4 regions of the Rossellomorea sp. RS05 genome follow, and region 4 is predicted to be linked to each of the others. Evidence: riboswitches for the same ligand, from Rfam matches in the RefSeq annotation. Region 4 holds a riboswitch; each other region holds the start of a gene.

The links. Region 4 has a riboswitch for S-adenosylmethionine ahead of ABJ225_RS14935 (alpha/beta hydrolase). Riboswitches for the same ligand answer to the same signal wherever they lie in the genome.
Region 1: another riboswitch for S-adenosylmethionine. It lies ahead of ABJ225_RS16765 (5-methyltetrahydropteroyltriglutamate--homocysteine S-methyltransferase); the one in region 4 lies ahead of ABJ225_RS14935 (alpha/beta hydrolase).
Region 2: another riboswitch for S-adenosylmethionine. It lies ahead of fbpA (Fur-regulated basic protein FbpA); the one in region 4 lies ahead of ABJ225_RS14935 (alpha/beta hydrolase).
Region 3: another riboswitch for S-adenosylmethionine. It lies ahead of ABJ225_RS03445 (methionine biosynthesis PLP-dependent protein); the one in region 4 lies ahead of ABJ225_RS14935 (alpha/beta hydrolase).

Annotation. Positions count from the first base shown of each region.
Region 1 covers NZ_JBDKWY010000007.1:93,274-96,418, forward strand. Annotated here, with positions in the region: gene ABJ225_RS16760 (EamA family transporter) at 1-278, opposite strand, end outside; gene ABJ225_RS16765 (5-methyltetrahydropteroyltriglutamate--homocysteine S-methyltransferase) at 319-1,443, opposite strand; SAM riboswitch class I at 1,517-1,626, opposite strand; gene ABJ225_RS16770 (6-phospho-beta-glucosidase) at 1,708-3,145, opposite strand, start outside.
Region 2 covers NZ_JBDKWY010000001.1:721,006-724,150, forward strand. Annotated here, with positions in the region: gene ABJ225_RS03705 (hypothetical protein) at 3-791, shown strand; gene ABJ225_RS03710 (hypothetical protein) at 791-1,252, shown strand; gene fbpA (Fur-regulated basic protein FbpA) at 1,336-1,533, opposite strand; SAM riboswitch class I at 1,616-1,720, opposite strand; gene hemG (protoporphyrinogen oxidase) at 1,876-3,145, shown strand, end outside.
Region 3 covers NZ_JBDKWY010000001.1:665,112-668,256, reverse strand. Annotated here, with positions in the region: gene metC (cystathionine beta-lyase) at 1-729, opposite strand, end outside; gene ABJ225_RS03445 (methionine biosynthesis PLP-dependent protein) at 722-1,843, opposite strand; SAM riboswitch class I at 1,919-2,027, opposite strand; partial or broken gene ABJ225_RS03440 (alcohol dehydrogenase catalytic domain-containing protein) at 2,308-3,145, shown strand, end outside.
Region 4 covers NZ_JBDKWY010000005.1:252,401-255,545, reverse strand. Annotated here, with positions in the region: gene ABJ225_RS14940 (M28 family peptidase) at 1-1,079, opposite strand, end outside; gene ABJ225_RS14935 (alpha/beta hydrolase) at 1,169-1,966, opposite strand; SAM riboswitch class I at 2,173-2,276, opposite strand; gene ABJ225_RS14930 (hypothetical protein) at 2,462-3,016, opposite strand.

The sequences.
Region 1 (3,145 bases), on a different contig from region 4:
ACGGTCCCGATTGCAATCCCTGTCATACTGACTGCCGAGAAAAAGAAAGGCTGGTAAAGTGCCATGCAAAGAGCGGCCGCCACGGTTCCTTTCACAGGCCACCCTCTCCAATGTATTTTCCCCAAGGATAATAGAAGGAGAAATAAGCCTCCTATGGCCAGACGCACTGCTCCGATGGCAATCGGATGAACGCCTTCCGGTGCCAATGCCTGTACCGTCCCATTTGTTCCCCACAGCATGGCGGCCAGGAGGATAAAGAGAGCATACTGTATCCGCAATGAAACCCTCTCCTAATTGATTACTGGTTGAATGGAAATCTCATTCCCACACACGATCGGCAATGGTGATCACGTGTTGCAGCTTCTTCCATTGTTCTGCTTCCGTCAACAGATTTCCTTCTTCTGTTGAGGCGAATCCACATTGGGGACTGATACAGAGCTGGTTGATGTCCACATAGCGCGCAGCTTCCTGTATCCGTGCCTCGACGTCTTCCGTTGCCTCGAGCTCTCCATGTTTCGACGTCACAAGACCGAGGACGATCTGGAGATTCGGATTCTTCACATAGCGTAGCGGTTCGAAGCCTCCGGAACGCTCATCATCGAACTCCAGGAATAGCCCGTCGAGGTCGAGCCCGCCGAAAATGGTTTCGGCAGCCGCTTCATATCCGCCTTCAGCTGCCCATGTCGATTTGAAATTCCCCCTGCAAATATGCATGGTCACGACAAGGTCCTCTGGGCGATCCTTCACAGCCTCATTGATGGTACGGGCGAAGGATTCCCTGAGTTCGTCGGGTTCGCGGCCAAATGCCTTGATCTGCTCATGTCCCTGTTCGGAGAAGAATACCGACCATGCCGTATCGTCGAGCTGCAGATAGCGGCAGCCTGCATCGTAGAAAGCACGGATTGCCTTTTTGTAGGCTTCGGCTACATCCCGATGGAATGCCTCCAAGTCATCTCCGTATACGTCAGTTTCAATCTTGCCTCTGAAGAAAAGCATATTCGGACTTGGAATCGTCATCTTGGCTGTGTGATCGCCTGCAATGCCATGAAGGAATTCGTAGTCTTTCAGCATCGGATGATCCGTGAAGTCCACTTTCCCCGTCACTTTGATGCCACGTGCCTTGGTCGTCGTGTTATGGAACTTGATGCCCTGGTCCGATTCATATCCTTCGACGCCATCCAGACCTTCAAGGAAGTCGAAGTGCCACCACGCCCTCCTGAATTCACCATCGGTCACGACTTGGAGGCCGATTTCCTTTTGCTTGTCGACGATGCGGATGATTTCTTCATCCTCGATTCGTCGGAGTTCAGCTGCGGATAGCTCTCCATTCAATCTCCGTTCGCGTGCTTCCTTGATTCTTTCCGACCTCAGCAGGCTGCCCACCTGATCTGCCCGGAACGGGGCTTTTATTGCTTTCTTACCTTTTGTCTGTACGTGTGTCATCTGAATCCTCTCCCTTTCTTCATATAAAAAGGCCCTTCCCGGTAAAAGGAAGAGCCTGATGATTCTCGTCTCTTCCTCATCTCCGAACGAATCTCGTTCAAGGATTTAGCACCATTCTGTTCAAGTTTGAACAGCGGTTGCCGGGTTTCACAGGGCCAGTCCCTCCACCACTCTTAATAAGGAATATCGCTATTTAATTTTCTCAATATAATAATTATTCAGGATTTAGCTCCTGTTGTCAATGGGATGAGGGAAATTAACCGCTCAACTTTTGACGGTTTCGTTCTCCAATGCCGCTCCATTCGTCTCGATCACCTGTCTGTACCAGTCGAAGCTGGCCTTCTTAGAACGGTTGAGGGTGCCATTGCCTTCGTTGTCTTTGTCCACATGGATATAGCCATATCGCTTTTTCATTTCGCCACTTGACGCGCTGACGATATCAATCGGTCCCCAGCATGTGTAGCCCAGCAATTGTACTCCGTCCTTAATCGCTTCGTTCAGCTCACGGAGATGGGCTGAGAGATAATCGATTCGATAGGCATCGTTGATTTCCCCATCTGCGCCGGGCTCGTCGATGGCCCCGAGGCCGTTTTCCACGACGAATAATGGTTTTTGATAGCGATCATACAATTGATTGGCCGTAATCCGGATCCCTTTTGGATCGATGGTCCATCCCCATTCCGATGTTTTCAAATGAGGATTTTTGACCGAAGGGAACACATTGCCTGCTGTCATCTTCCCGAGGATTTCAGGATCACGGCTGATCGTGCGGCTGGAGTAATAGCTGAATCCGATGTAATCCACCGTATGAGCCTTAAGAATGTCTTCATCTCCTTCTTCCATCTGGAGATCCCACTCCTGCTCCCGGAAGAAGCGCTTCGCATAGCCCGGATACGCTCCACGGGACTGAACGTCGATGAAGAAGTAGGATTCGCGATCCCGTTCGATTCCCGCCCAGATATCTTCCGGATTACAGGAGTAAGGATACGTGACACCTGCGGCCAGCATGCACCCGATCTGTGCCTCCGGATCGATCTCATGGAGTGCCTTCACGGCAAGGGCACTGGCGACAAGCTGATGATGAGCAGCCTGATAGAGGACCTGATCCCGGTTTTCACCTTCTTTGAACACGATTCCTGCCCCAAGGAAAGGCAGATGGAAAAGCATATTGATTTCATTGAACGTCATCCAATATTTCACGGTTCCTTTAAAACGATTGAAAAGAGTGCGGGCATACGTTTCGTAGAATCCGACGAGCTCACGGCCCTTCCAGCTTCCGAACGTTTCAATCAGATGGACAGGCACATCGAAATGGGCGATGGTTACAACGGGTTCGATTCCGTTCGCTTTGAGCTCTGCGAAGAGGTTTTCATAGAATGTCAATCCTTCTTCATTCGGCTCAGCGTCGTTCCCGTTCGGGAAGATCCTTGCCCATGATACAGAAACCCGAAGGCATGTAAAGCCCATCTCGGCAAACAGCTTGATATCTTCTTTGTAGCGATGATAAAAATCGATGGCTTCATGTGACGGATAGTAAAGGTCATCTTGAAGTTCCAGGTGTGGGATATTCCCCTTCATATAGGAGAATCTCTCTTCACCGCGTGGAAGGAGGTCGACGTTGGTCAACCCCTTCCCGCCTTCGCGGTATCCTCCTTCTGCCTGGTTTGCTGCAATGGCCCCTCCCCAAAGGAAGGACTTTGGA
Region 2 (3,145 bases), on a different contig from region 4:
TTATGAGGCGGTTGAATAATGCAGGTGAACAAGGGAATCTTGCGTACGTCAGCATATTCGGTACCACTCAGATTCATTTGAGGAACCCCATGATTGTTGCGCTCTGGTCCATGGCCTTCCCAGGATTCGGTCATCTTCTGCTTTCAAAATACCTCAGAGGTTTCGCCCTGGTGATATGGGAGATCTATATCAACCAGACCATTCACTTGAATACAGCCATGGTTTACACGTTCATGGGTGATATCGACGCAGCAAAAAGCGTTCTCGATATCCAGTTCATGCATTTATACATTCCGGTGTACTTGTTTGCCATATGGGATAGCCACAGAACCGCCGTCGACCTGAATAAAGTCTATTTAAGCCATAAAGGAAAAAAGTCGACCATCAACAGGAGGCTCGTCATTCGACCGCTTGAAATCAACTATCTTGATAAGAGATGCCCTGTTTCAGCTTTTTTTTGGTCCATGGCCGTACCGAGTGTTGGACATTTTTATAATCACCGGATCATATCGGGGCTTTTCACGCTTGTGACCACTGTTATTTATGTCTGTAATTCCCATCTATTGGAAGGGATTCATTATCTTATCTTGGGAAGATTGGAAACCTCTGTGAACGTACTCGATAAACAATGGTTATTGTACATGCCATCCTTTTACTTTTTCACTATTTATGACGCGTATGTGGGGGTCGTAGAGAATAACAAACTTTTTGACAGGGAACAGTCCGCCCTTTTAAAAGAGTATTACCAAAAAGGATCCTTGTTGATTGGCAAAGGATGGAGGGTTAGATAGTGCAAATCATCGCATCGTTCAATCATTCTTCCTACATCGAAATGGCCATCGTCAAGCTTGAAGAGAAGGGGCTGGATGATCTATATGCCATTCCACTTGAAAGCAGGCAGAGAGAAACAAGGCTCTTTGACTCCATCCATTATTCAGATGGTCATTCCCTTCTCAATAAAGGCATGTTCCTTGCCGTGATCTTTTCGGTTATTGCCACAAGTCGTGGGTTTACTTTGGAATGGGGGCCGATCTATTGGGGGTTGATCGGGGCAGGGAGCGGATTGGTCCTTGGTTTCCTCATCGACCTGTTCTTGGTGAAGATCAAAGAGAGGAATCAGATTTTGGAAGATCATCATCAACCATCTGAAATCATCCTCATTATCAACTGTCGGTCAAAGGATGAAGAATGGGTGACCAGGACGCTATGGGAACATCATGCATTGGGGATTGCCGCGGTCGGAAATGAGTGAAAGACGCACCAAACGATAAAAAACCATTCAATGCCTCATCATTGAATGGTCCAATCTTGCTTTATGTGGAAGACATCGTCGGTCTAAACGGTTACTTTGGTGCAATTGATCCAATGGATGGAGCCCGACTCGGTATGGGGATGGCATTCTTTTTTTAAGCTTCTAAACTCTTCTTCCAATTCTTCGAGGGTCAATTCGAACAGCTGTCTTTCTCCTTTTTTGTACACTTTGTGCACGATCAACTTATTGATCAATTCATTTCTTCTTTGCGTGGTTTCCATCATACTCACTCCTCATGAATGGTTGGGAAGAGGATATAAAAATCCCTCTTCAGGATAAGAAGAAGGATTGCCCGGACTCTTCGACTCATCTTTCAAGCACCTGCTTGTGGAATTAGCACAGTATTCCGAATTGGAACCTGTTGCTGAGGCTTCACAGGGCCATTCCCTCTGCCTCTCTTGATAAGCGTTATATAAAATATAGTATAAACCAAGTATACCAAGTTGTCAACTTGGTTTAATGTGCGATTTCAGACACACAAAATGAAGTGAATCACTCGTATTACCCGGTCAATCATGGTACCGTATGTAATAGAATGAATAAAGCGGTTTGGAGTGAAAGAGATGAAGACAGTGGCAGTTGTGGGTGGAGGTATCACCGGCCTTACGACACTATACTACTTTCAGGAATACTTGAAAGGTGAGGACGTAAGACTGATATTGATTGAGGGAGAAGATATGCTTGGAGGTAAAATCCAGTCGATCGCTTCGGATCCCTTCATCATGGAAGTTGGTGCCGATTCAATTGTGTCAAGACATCCGGGTGTCCTCGAGCTTGTCGGGGAATTAGGGCTCATGGATGAACTTGTGTATAACGAAACGGGTACATCGTTCATCTACACGCACGACAAACTACATAAGATTCCAACAGATTCAGTGTTTGGGATTCCCATGACGAGAAATTCCCTGATGGAGAGTACGCTTATTTCCGACGAAGGAAAAAGGGCTGCACTACTGGATTATGAAACGGTGAATGACACGTTCACAAAGGAAGATTCCATCGGGGATTTCCTGGAGTTTTTCTTAGGAAAAGAGCTCGTACAAAACCAGATTGCACCTGTGCTATCTGGAGTATATTCAGGGGACTTATATACACTGAGCATGTCTTCCACACTGCCATACTTATTGGATTATAAGAATACTTATGGCAGTATCATGAAGGGGCTATGGATCAACCGTGAAAAACATCTGGGGAAATCCAACAAAAAATTTGTTTCGTTTAAAACCGGATTATCAGCCATCATCAATCGGCTGGATGAATGCACGCCTCACGTAGAAAAGTACAAGGGGATCGGCCTCAAGACCCTGAAGAAATCCGGTCGTGTGTATTCATTGGAACTCACCAATGGTGAAACCATATCAGCGGATGCAACCGTCCTAGCCATTCCACACAATCGTGCAAGGGGAGTCCTCAACCACCCGGAACTGAATCAAGGCTTTTCCCTTCTTAAAACTAAATCGTTAAAAAGCATTTACCTTGGATTCGCCCTTCCTGATACCGTATTGCCTGCAGATGGTACAGGGTTCATCGTTGCAAAAGATCAAGATGGAGTGAAAAGCGACGCGTGCACGTGGACAAGTAGAAAGTGGAAACACACGTCTGTGGATAGTCAACTCCTCGTCAGGCTTTTCTATAAGGATTCCAATCCCCACTGGGAAGAAATTAAACATCTCACCGAGGTAGAGTTGGTTCACACTGCTCTTAAGGATATAGAAGCGACGATGGGACTCAAAGAGGTACAGCCCATTCAAAAAGAAGTAACAGACTGGTCCGGCCTGATGCCCAATTACAACCTGGAACATGCACAATCAGTAAGACAATTGGAAACAAGCC
Region 3 (3,145 bases), on a different contig from region 4:
CAACAGCCAGCAGTCCTGGACACCAAGGACTGCCCCAAAGGAATTCTGCAAAAATGCGAGCTTTTTGGCAATCTCTTCATCTCCTGTAACGGCGAGTCCCGCCAAGACATCACTGTGGCCGGCGAGGAATTTTGTGGCACTGTGAAGGACCACATCCACTCCGAGACTGAGCGGTCTTTGGAGGAGGGGCGTCATGAATGTATTATCAAGGAACGTCATACACCCATGGGCTTTAGCAAGCTTGACGACCCCTTCAATATCGGTGATATTGAGCAGCGGATTGGAGGGGGTCTCCATATAGATCACCTTTGTATTCGGGCGAATGGCGCAGGCGACTTCGTGAAGATCTTTCATGTCGACAAATGAGTACTCGATCCCGAATTTGGTCAATACTTCCGTGATCATCCTATACGTGCCTCCGTACACCTCTTCAGATACCAGGACATGGTCTCCGCCTGATAACAAAAGGAAGCTAGTAGAAATGGCTGCCATACCCGATGAAAAAGCAAACCCTCTTACACCGCCCTCAAGTTCCGCGATGGCTTCTTCGACTTTCTCACGAGTGGGATTACCCGAACGGCTGTAATCATAGTTTCCATACTGATCAAAATCTGATTGGTGGAATGTGGTCGCATGATGAATCGGCGTACTGACGGCGCCGGTCTCTTTATCCACTCCATTACTGTGGATGAGGGATGTCTGGATGCTGAACTCCTTTTTATCACTCATATAAAAACACCTCTTTCTCCAGATTCGTCAATACTTGCTCAAGGTCTTGAATCAGATCGTCTGCATTTTCGATTCCCACTGAAAATCGTAGTAGCCGGTTGCATATTCCGAGAACGATCCGTTCTTCTTCGGGAATATCCGCGTGCGTCTGGGTAGCCGGGTATGTGATGAAACTCTCCACTCCCCCAAGACTTTCAGCGAATGTAATCAACTCCAGGCGCTCCAGGAACGGCCCGACCCACTCCTCTTTCCTCAGACGGAACGAAAGCATTCCGCCTTTCCCTGTATACAGGACATCAGTGATGGATGAGTGACTTTCAAGATACGAAGCAATTTGTTTCGCATTTGATTCGTGCTGTTTCATCCTCAAGCCAAGCGTCTTCATTCCTCTTATCAAGAGCCAACAGTCCAATGGTGCAAGGGTGGCACCGATAGAATTCTGAACCGTATAGATTCGGTCGGCCAGAGATTCTGAGTCGACCACCACTACACCGGCTAGGACATCGTTATGACCTCCAAGATACTTCGTTGCACTATGGACGACGATATGAGCACCCTCTTCAATCGGTCTCTGAATGACCGGGGTATAAAAGGTATTGTCCACAATGAGCAGTACATTATGTTTCCTTGCCACCCGGCTGATTTCCCGGATCGGCGCTTCATTCATCAGTGGATTCGTCGGAGTCTCTACAAATATCCCCTTCGTGGATGGCGTGACAGATGCTTCCACTTCTTCAATGCATGCTGTATCCACAAAGCGGAATTTAATCCCATACTGTGCTTCGTATTGTTTAAACAGCCTGTAGCTTCCCCCATAAAGATCTTTGGAAACGACCAGTTCGTCACCGCTTTGAAATAGGGACAGAACAGCGTGGACCGCAGCCATGCCGGATGAGAAGGCATATGCTTTCTGCCCCCCTTCCAGTTGCGCAAGTATTTCTTCCAATGCACTTCTCGTTGGATTCCCCGTACGTGAATAATCGAAGCCCGTCGACTGCCCGATGCCCTTATGTTCATACGCTGTCGATAAGTGGATGGGGAGACTGACAGCACCTGTTCCTGCATCCTTTCTGTTCCCCGCCTGCACCAGTAATGTTTCAATATGTCGACTCATCGTGACCTCTCCTTTAATCCTATTTACATCAAAAAACCTTCTTATACGAATAAGAAGGTTTGAATGGTTAAGTCCCTCTTATCGCCCAAGCCTGTATCAGCTTGCTGGAATTAGCACCATACCTTGTTCACGGCTGGTTGCTGAGGTGTCATCGGGCCAGTCCCTCTACCTCTCTTGATAAGAATTGCGTATATGATTGTTTAATGGCTTTCCCATAATTTATACCAGTAAAGGGAAAATGTCAATGCGAATTGACGAATTTAAACCAAAACTCAGACTTCTTTCATGGTCATAGATGCATTTTTCACCGCATTCACTTTTTTTATGAAGAAAGGGTGGATGACGATGAAATGCAGTTCTTAGGTTTACCTCACCCCTATTACCTCAAAACAACTACCATAATCATACAAAATATGAATGGAGTGACATCGATGTAAGCAGTAACGTTCCAAGGCAAAGAAAACATGTCGGTGAAGGAAGTCGAAGATCCTGATATCCAGGAAAGCACAGATATGATCGTAAGAATCACGGCAAGCGGAATTTGCGGATCGGACCTGCACTTATATAAGGCAGGAATCGAACCACCACGGGATTATGTGGTCGGTCACGAACCGATGGGAATCGTCGAGGAAGTGGGAGCAGACGTCAAGACATTGAAAAAAGGAGACCGTGTCGTGATCCCTTTCAATATCGGCTGCGGAGAATGCTTCTTCTGTCAGAACCAGATGGAAAGTCAATGTGATGAATCGAACCCCCATGGTGAAGTCGGCGGGCTTTTTGGTTTTACCGAAATGAACGGGAATTACCCTGGTGGACAAGCCGAATACCTGAGGGTCCCTTACGCAGATTTCACCTCGTTCAAAGTCCCCGAAGAAAGTGAACTTTCTGACGAGAATGTGCTTTTCCTTTCAGATGTCATTCCTACTGCATATTGGAGCGTTGAGAACAGCGGTGTATAGGCTGGTGATACCGTCATCATCCTCGGCAGTGGTCCAATCGGACTCATGGCTCAAAAATTCGCCAGGTTAAAAGGGGCAAAAAGAGTCATTGCCGTTGATCAGGTAAGGCATCGCCTTGATCATGCCAAGAAGACGAATGGAGCAGAAATCTATGACTTTTCGGGAAATCCGGACATCGGACAGTTGTTGCACGAAGATACGAATGGAGGAGCAGATGTCGTGATCGACTGCGTCGGGATGGACGGGACTGTTGCTTCCGGTGAATCATTCGGATCTGATTTTGATAATCAGTTCGGTACGATCCGTCCTATCATCACTGCTTCTCAGGCGGTGCGCAAGTTCG
Region 4 (3,145 bases):
GCCTGGGATAGCTCCGTTACGAGGTTCGGGCTTCCATCGAGTGTGCGGAGGACCAGATCACCTGCGTCCCTGCTACCCACCATGTCGAGATTGAAGTACCCGATAATCCGGTCACGTTCTGTTTGCGGCAGGGAATCTACATAGTGATAGGACCCCAGCAGACCCAATTCTTCAGCCCCGAATGTAATGAAGCGTATCTCTGTATCTGTCGGTACATTTTTGAACACCTTTGCGAGTTCCAAGGTAACAGCTGTTCCCGACGCATCATCGTTCGCGCCAGGAGCCCCTTCTACTGAATCATGATGGGCCCCGATGATAAGCACATCATCCGTTGCTTTTTTCTTATTGACCGGAGCTTTCGAGGCAATGACATTTTGAGAGGTGCGCTCCGATGTTTCCGCTCCCTCGATCGTCAGCCGGACGGTCTCTCCGATATGTCGGCGCAGCTCTTCTCCTTCGGCCTTGGAAAGGGTGATGGCCGGTATGTAGCGATCATCCGGTTCTCCCAATGTCCCGCTCAGCGAGCCATCCGTATTGTTGTAGATGATGACCCCTGCGGCTCCTGCTTCAGAAGCATTGACGATCTTCTGTGCAAACGTGATTTCCCCTCGCTGGATAAGAACGATCTTCCCGTCTACATCTACTCCATCAAAGTCTCCTACTCTTCCAAGCCCTGCAGAAACGAGCTCGCCTGACACATCACCACTAACCGAGTAAGTGAATGCATCCGGGTTCCACTCGCCTTGCACCCCTGACAGTTCGATTGCAGTAGGTGCCGTGTACCCTATAAAGGTAAAGGGTTGAAGGGTCACGTCATACCCGTACGATTCAAATTGTCGTTTTACATACCTGATGGCATTTGCCTCGGATTCTGTCCCGGCTACCCTCGGTGTTTGTTGAAGATGGTCGATCGTCTGATAGATTCGCTCCGAATCGATTTTCTTGATCAGGTTCCGCTCATGCGGATTTTGCATGAGCTCCTTTCCTGGTTCAGGTGCCCCTGCAATGGCTGGTTGAAGTCCAACAGCACCAAACGATAGGGTCGTCGCAAGAGCAATGGATACGACAGATTTTTTCAAACGGTTTCCTCCTCTACTCATTTGATAGAATAGTAACAATATTTTGTAATTTAATGAAAGAGTAGGAATAACCGGTAAGAAACTACCATTTATAGACCATTGGCATGATCATAGCCGGTGGATTGAACCTGTAAAAGCCAGCTCCGAGTGAAATCAAGGAGTTGTTGAAAGGCCCCTGAAGTTGAGTAAGTATGGGAACCTTTCGGAATGATTGCCTTTTCTACCTCTCCCGAACGCCGATTGGAGAAGCTTGAATGATAGAGGGAGCAGTAATCGACTGAGATTTCTTCATCCTGGTCACCGTGGGCAAGCAAGACATTCCCCTTATACTCATTTGCCCGCCGTATCGGGTCCCACCCTTGAAGGGTCGTGAGAAACTCTCGCTTCAGCTCATAGCCCAAATAATCTGCCTTCCCGTCCCGCAAGATGGCTTCTTCCACATCATCTCCGATAATGCGTCCAAGATCATGCCGGGGAGAGCCGACCGCCGACCAGAGGGCAAGGTGGCGAACTTCTTCTTCGATGGCTGCTTCAAGGGCCACTGCCCCCCCAAGGCTGTGGCCGATCAAGGCAATGCTCTCCGGGTCCACCCCTTTCATCTGCTTCACAAATCCGATGACCGCCTTCGTCTGTGCAATGAAGCGATCTTTTGTATTCAAGCCGTACTCCCCCAGACTTTCTCCGCAACCGTCGTAATCGAAACGTACGACGATGTGTGAGCTGAGTTCATGTGCAGCCTTCACGAATAATCGGTCCACGCCTTCTTTTGAACCGACGAAACCATGACAGATGATGACGGCCGGATGGACGCCGAGACGTGTAGCAGGATACTGTATGGCTGCAGGAAGGTGGGTACCCTCCCATGGAATGGATGTATACCAGCTCATCTTACCCTCTCCTTTTATCTTAGTAGATCTTCCTTACAGTTTGTCCGTGCCTTCGAACACTGTTTCCCCTATGACTAGGCCTCTACATGCGCGCCTTTTAAAATGTATAAATCTGCGCCTCAGCGTTATGACTAATTAATCCAATCGTTTTAATCGGATTTATATACAAAAAAAATCTCCCATAAGGAGATGTACATTACTCTCTCCCCTTATCTGCCAGGCTGAAGTTGCCTGCTGGAATGAGCACCTTCCATTTGGAGGTTGCTGCGGGATCGTTGGACCAGATTCCTTCCCCGACTCTTTATAAGGTAGTATAGATTAAATTATCTTACAATTCACTCTTTGTCAACCATAATTCCTACATTGATACTATGAATTAAAACCCCACTTGACAGGTTGGTTTTGACGCTGTAAGATTGGCTCAACATCTTTACCCCCAATGATCCATATCGACCGAAGGCATATCAACTGCCTCCGGTCCTTTTTTTCGAGAAGTCAGTCTTCCATCTCATATCGCCCGTCTTCATAGATCCTGAATGCCCCGACTTCCCCTGTTCCTCCTTCATCTTTGAGGGTTTGTGATATGAGACGGAGGGTATAATAGGTCCCTTCTTCATCGGTCTGAGGCTTGCCGTCACCCTCATCAATCAGGATATCTCCGTCAGATGCTACGTTCAGCTCATCCTTCAAGAACTCAATGGCGGTTTCCACATCCGTAATGCCTGCAGTAGACCCGGATTCCCCGACTGGTCGTTGCGGTTCAGGAGCATTCCTTGCCGATGATTCGCCATCCTCTGCAGGCCCCTCCGTTTCCTGACTGTCCTGATCTTCCCCGGAAGAGTCCGATGCTTCTTGATCCTCTTCACCGAGTGATACTTGTTCGGATGTTTCATCAGGCTGTTCCGGGGCATCCTTCGTTCCCGCTTCCTCTGCATCCGTTGTATCTGTTGCATTCGCTTCCACCGGAGCCGTATTTCTTGGGGATTGTCCACATGCACTCATCAACAACATGATGGGAATCAACGCGCTTAACAGTTTCCAGCCGTTCATTGCCGTCTCCCCTTCCTCATTTTTCCTCATACCATTATTATTTCAGAAACAGGGTGGCGGGACAACTCTCAACGACAGGAGACGGTCATTCATCATCAGGGCAGACAGACTGAGTATAATCATTGGCTC